DNA from 2 places in the Paenibacillus sp. JL3B1040 genome. Region 1 is predicted to be linked to the other one. Evidence: predicted binding sites of a transcription regulator. Region 1 holds the regulator's gene; the other holds the start of a gene.
What was found. The regulator Rex, encoded in region 1, represses fermentation and respiration genes when NADH is low (regulators of the CRP and FNR family bind a similar motif). The targets are predictions, from matches to a motif close to TTGTGAAATATTTCACAA.
Positions count from the first base shown of each region.

Region 2: a site for Rex is predicted at 1,121-1,138, ahead of ACZF99_RS24665 (cytochrome ubiquinol oxidase subunit I). Genes of this name have one in related genera too.

Region 1 covers NZ_CM169317.1:3,263,682-3,266,795, forward strand. Annotated here, with positions in the region: gene ACZF99_RS14690 (amidohydrolase) at 1-1,280, opposite strand, end outside; gene ACZF99_RS14695 (redox-sensing transcriptional repressor Rex) at 1,270-1,920, opposite strand; gene dinG (ATP-dependent DNA helicase DinG) at 1,962-3,114, opposite strand, start outside.
Region 2 covers NZ_CM169317.1:5,382,174-5,385,287, reverse strand. Annotated here, with positions in the region: gene ACZF99_RS24675 (hypothetical protein) at 1-650, shown strand, start outside; gene ACZF99_RS24670 (nitrous oxide-stimulated promoter family protein) at 647-1,042, shown strand; gene ACZF99_RS24665 (cytochrome ubiquinol oxidase subunit I) at 1,225-2,634, shown strand; gene cydB (cytochrome d ubiquinol oxidase subunit II) at 2,624-3,114, shown strand, end outside.

The DNA of each region.
Region 1 (3,114 bases):
TCGAATGCCGCTTGCGCGTCATGTCGGATACGCTCCTCATCCAGCGTTAGGCAGGCTCCGTGTTTGACGACCTGTTTTCCGTTCACCCATACATGCTCCACATCTTTGGGTCCGGCGGAATAAACGGTGTGGGAGATGAAATCGGTTTTAGGCAGGAAATGAGCTTGCTCCGTATTCAAGGCGATGAAATCCGCCTTCATGCCTGCCGCAAGCTTCCCGGTATTCGGCAAAAAGACCGCCTTTGCGCCGTATTCCGTCCCCATCTTGAGCGCTTCCAACGCGGGCACCGCCGTCGGATCCCCGGATACGCCTTTATGGATCAGCGCGGCCAAGCGAATCTCCTCCAGCATGTCCAGGTTGTTGTTGCTGGCGGCGCTGTCCGTCCCCAGCGAGACGATCACGCCTTTTTGCAGCAGCTTCGGCACGCGAGCCACACCGCTGGCCAGCTTCAGGTTGCTGCCCGGGTTATGCGAGATCGCAACGTCATGCGCCGCCAAAACGTCGATCTCCTCGTCCGTCAAATGCACGGCATGGGCGAGCAGCGTCGGACGCGAGAACATGCCCAGCTTCCGCAAATGTTCCACAGGACGGTCGCCGTAATCACTCTCGTTTTGCTCCACTTCGGCACGCGTCTCCGACATATGCGTGTGCATCGGCAAGTCCAGATCATGCGCGGCTTGCACGAATTTCTCGATGAAAGCCGGCGGGCAGGTGTAGGGCGCATGCGGCGACATCATCGTGGTGATGCGGCCTTCCGCTTTACCGTGCCAGTTCCGGGCAAACGCGATCGCTTCTTTCAGCTTCTGCTCTTGCTCCTCCGGTGAGCATAACCCGATTGCTCCGCGCATCAGCACGGCGCGAATGCCGGATTCCTCCACGACCTTGGCGACTTCGTCCATATGATCGTACATATCCAGGAACGTTGTCGTGCCGCCCTTAAGCATTTCCAGGACAGACAATGCCGTACCGGCATAGATATCAGCGGCGGTAAACTTGGCTTCCATCGGCCACATTTTTTCCTGCAGCCAGGTCTGCAGCACCATGTCATCCCCGTAGCCGCGAAGCAGCGACATGGCTGCATGTCCATGGGTGTTGATCAGTCCAGGGAGGAACAACATCCCTTTGCCATCAAATGTTTCGGCGCCTTCCACACCTTCCGGGCGCGCTTCGCCGATATAGGTGATGGTGTCGCCCTCAACGAGCATATATCCGTGAATCACGGGACGATTCGTTTCCAGTACGGCAAACGTTCCGTTCTTGATCAACCATTTACGACTCATACGATGCTTGTTCCTTTCCGTTCTCCAGATAATACGCCAAACTGAGCAGGTCTGTGGTGAAATCGGCGGCATGGATCCGCACTTCCGGCGGAACTTTCAGAATCGTAGGTGCGAAGTTCAGAATCGCGCCAATGCCGGCGGCAACCAATTCGTCCGCTACGCGCTGGGCTTCCGTATCCGGCACGGTAATGATGCCGATGCGAATGTTGTTCTTTCTGACCGTATCCACCAGTTCCTCGATCGGCTGGATCGTAATGTTGTTGATCTGGGTGCCGATCTTCGCCGGCGAGGCGTCGAACACCGCGACGATTTTCATATTATCCTTCAGATACGCGTTATAATTCGACAAGGCTTGGCCCAGGTTACCGGCACCGACGAGCGCCACGTTGATCTGCTGGTCCAGGTTGAGAATTTGCTGAATTTTTTCAATCAAATAAGCGACGTCGTAACCGATGCCCTTTCGGCCGAAATCGCCGAAATAAGCCAAGTCCTTGCGGATTTGCGCCGGATTCAGATCGAGTTTTTGCCCCAGCTCCTGCGATGATACCGTCGGGACCTCGCGGCGGCTCAGTTCGTTCAAAAAGCGCAGGTAAACCGGCAGCCTGCGGACGACGGCGTCCGAAATTTTCTCTGACTTCATACTTCGTTCCCCCTATTCTTCAAACCAAGATATGAAACGGTTTATTCATCGGGATTCAACCATTCCGAGATGCGTGGCACCATCTGGCTCATCGGCATATGCTCCATCTTCGGACCCGGCAATGAATACAAGAAGTATTTCCCGTAATAGGATTCCAGGATGCGGGTATCATACACGATTACGATGCCCCGATCCTGCGACGAGCGAACGAGCCGTCCGAAGCCCTGCTTGAAACGGATAACCGCTTGCGGGACGGACAACTTCATGAACGGATTTTTTTTCTCCCGCTGCAGCCGTTCGCTTTTGGCTTCCACCAGCGGATGGTTTGGCGGCTGAAAAGGCAGGCGCACGATCGCCAGACTCGTCAATGCCTCGCCCGGGATGTCCACCCCTTCCCAGAAGCTGCTCGTCCCCAGCAGCACCGATGCGTTTTGGCCCTGGAAGCGCCGGGTCAGCTTGGTGCGGCTGCCGCTGTCCATCCCTTGACCGATGACGGTGATTCCCTCTGCCGAAAGCAGCTCTTTCAGCGGATCGTATACCTGTCTCAGCATCCGGTAGGACGTAAACAACACCAGCATCCGTCCTTGCGTCGCCACGGCAGCATCGGCCAGCGACTGCACCAGTGTCAGGATGAAATGGTCGTCCCCCACGCTGCCCTTCACGCTCGGAAAATCGCGCGGAATGACCAGCAGCGCCTGATCCCGGTAATTGAACGGGGACGGCAACATCGCCGTGATCAGCCGGTCCTCTTCCGCCGCCTCGGTCAAGCCCAACTGCTCGATCATATATTGGAACGACTTATCGACCGACAAAGTCGCGGACGTCATGACGACGCTTTTTTTCCGGTCGAAGAAAAATTCCTTCAACTGGGCGCTGACGTCGATCGGCACCGCGTACATTTGCAGCGAACGGCTGCGGTAGTTCCCGTTGGCTTCCATCCAGTAGACCGTGTCTTGGTTGTCCAGCTTCATGAAGAAACGCAAAGCTTCCCGTTCTCCCGCCAAATCTTTGAACAGACCACTGATGTCGGTAAGCAAGCTCTCCGCTGCATAATCGTCCTGCTCCTCCCGAATGTCGGACAAGAGACGCTCCCCTTTGCGCAGCACATCGCCAAGCCCCACATAAATCTGGTTCTCAAGCGCGGCGAGCACCTCCCATTCCTTCGGCTTACGGGCCGGTAATAGCCGGTACACG
Region 2 (3,114 bases), 2.1 Mb from region 1:
CGACGATGGGCACGGAGCGGGAGTTTAAGCTCAAGGTGTATCCTTCCTTAGGGTTCTCGATCGTGTTTCCCTTCATTTTCTTGTTTTCGAACGGACTCGATCGGGGGTTGGAGGGGCTTGCCGGTTCCCGTACGTATTTGTTCATATATTTTAGCGGCATCATGCTGCCGACTATAATCATGATGCTTCGTTACTCCAGCAGATATAAAGCGGCCTGGATCTATCGAACCGCTCCGCTTTCCGGCGAAGCGCCGATTTACAAGGGAGCTTTGCTGGCCAGCTTGGTCCGGCTGATGCTACCTTTGTATGTGGTGGAAGCTGCCGTTTTCGCCGTGTTGTTTGGGGCTTCCATTATCCCTGACCTGATCGTGGCGGGACTGGCGATGCAATGTTACGCCATTTTATGTTTCATGCTTTTACGCAAGGGATTGCCTTTCTCGGAGCCGTTTGAAGCGGCGGGGCAGCAAAATCAAACCATCGTCATGATAGGACTGATGCTTCTGCTGGGCGGGTTCGCCTTGTTGCATTGGGCGGCGACGACCCTTCCGTTCGGCGTTGTTGCGTACGGTGTCCTGATGATCGCTGGGACCTGGCTGGGCTGGAAAATTGCCTTCCGGCCGCGTGTCGCGGAAAGGAAGGGAACGCTTTGATCACAACCGGCGTCAGCGGGCCGCGGATTCGCCGCGAGAAGAAAACCGTAGCCCTCATGATCGCGTTGTACTGCCGCAAAGTGCATGGCGGCAAAGCGCGGACCGATCCGCGGCAGGCAGCCCGGGACGCCCAAGGCGTCCAGGATGCGCTGGCGCCGTTATGCGCCGAATGCGCCGAGCTTCACCGGTATGCCGAGCAGCGGCTTGACCGCTGCCGGTTTGGTGAAGGCAAGACGACCTGCTTGGCATGCCCCGTGCACTGTTATGCGGCCGTCCAGCGGGAGCGCATTCGCCGGGTGATGGCTTTTGCCGGACCTCGAATGCTGTGGCGTCATCCGATACTCACGCTGAGGCACCTGCTCGACGGGGTCAAGAAGGTCCATTCACAGTAATGTCATAATTTTCCGACCGTCAAAAAACGTTGATCCGGCGCAGGTTTGGAGCATTCGTTCATAGTTGTGACATTTGTCATGTGATTTCTGTCACAAAATTATTATTTTTTCCCCGTTCGTTTTCATAATCCGGTGATAGAATTCACCTTAGATAATAATTATTTTAGAAAGTAGGGAAAGAAATGCTGGATCCGATTGTGCTTGCTCGCCTTCAGTTTGCGGTGACAACGATTTTCCATTTCTTCTTTGTTCCCTTGTCCATCGGTCTGGTGCTGCTTATCGCGATCATGGAGACGATGTATGTCGTGAAGGGGAAAGAAGAATACAAACGGATGGCCAAGTTTTGGGGGAAGTTGTTCCTTATCAATTTTGCGGTAGGGGTCGTGACGGGGATCCTCCAGGAATTCCAGTTCGGCATGAACTGGTCGGATTACTCCCGCTTCGTCGGCGACGTCTTTGGCGCGCCGCTGGCGGTGGAGGCGCTGTTTGCCTTCTTTATGGAATCGACCTTCATCGGCTTGTGGATCTTCGGTTGGGATCGCTTGTCCAAAAAGGTGCACCTCCTGTGCATCTGGCTGGTCGCTTTGGGCACGACGGTATCGGCCTTCTGGATTTTGGCCGCCAACTCGTTCATGCAGCGCCCGGTCGGCTTCGAGATCAATAACGGACGTGCGGAGATGAACGACTTCTTCGCCTTGATCGGCAACGGACAACTATGGGTGGAATTCCCGCATACCGTGCTCGGCGCGTTTGCGACCGGAGCTTTCCTCATTGCCGGGGTCAGCGCGTATAAAATGCTGAAACGCCAAGATGCGGCTTTTTTCAAGAAGTCTTTTACGATCGGGATCATCGTTGCTTTGATCGCTTCGTTCGGAACGGCGTTGTTCGGCCATCAACAGGCGCAATATTTGGTGAAGACACAGCCGATGAAAATGGCCGCCTCCGAAGGGCTTTGGGGCAAGTCGGGCGACCCTGCGCCTTGGACGCTGTATGCGCATATTGATTCGGACAACGAAAAGAACAATTTTGAGATCAAAATCCCTTATCTGCTGAGCTTCCTGTCTTACAGCAAGTTCTCCGGCGAAGTCAAAGGCATGCACGAGCTGCAAGCCGAATATGAACAGACCTACGGTCCCGGGGAGTACATTCCTCCGGTACGGACGACCTTCTGGAGCTTCCGGATCATGATCGCCGCCGGCTGCTTGATGATCGTATTCGCTTTGTACGGCACTTATTTGGCCTGGCGCAAAAAACTCGACCAACCGAGCAACAACTGGTTCTATCGCGTGATGTTGTGGTCGATTTCGCTGCCGTTTATCGCCAACACCGCCGGTTGGATCATGACGGAGATCGGGCGTCAGCCTTGGACGGTGTTTGGCTTAATGCAAACGAAGGACAGTGTGTCGCCTAGCGTAACGGGTGGACAAATTCTGTTCTCGCTGATTGCGTTCACGCTCATTTATGCGGTGCTTGGAGCGGTCATGGTTTACTTGTTCGTGAAAGTGATCAAGAAAGGTCCGAGTGAGATCACGGGCGCCGACTCCGATCAGTTAGCGGATCCATTCGGTAAGGAGGGATACCATGTCTCTTAATGAACTTTGGTTTGTCCTGGTCGCGGTGTTGTTTGTCGGCTTCTTCTTCCTGGAAGGCTTTGACTTCGGGGTGGGAATGAGCACCAAGTTTTTAGCCAAGAATGATATGGAACGCCGGGTGCTCATTAATTCGATCGGTCCGTTCTGGGACGCCAACGAAGTCTGGCTGCTGACGGCCGGCGGCGCGATGTTCGCCGCTTTCCCGAACTGGTACGCCACGCTGTTCAGCGGCTATTATACTCCGCTTGTCGTGTTGCTGCTCGCCTTGATTGCGCGGGGCGTTGCCTTCGAGTTTCGCGGCAAAGTGGATAACGGCAAATGGAAAGGCACGTGGGACTGGGCGGTCTTCATCGGAAGTCTGCTGCCCCCGTTCCTGCTGGGCGTTGTGTTCTCCGGCTTGCTGAAGGGATTGCCGATCGGCGAGGATATGGAAATGAGAGCCGGATTGTTCGATATGGTTAACCTGTACACTTTGGTCGG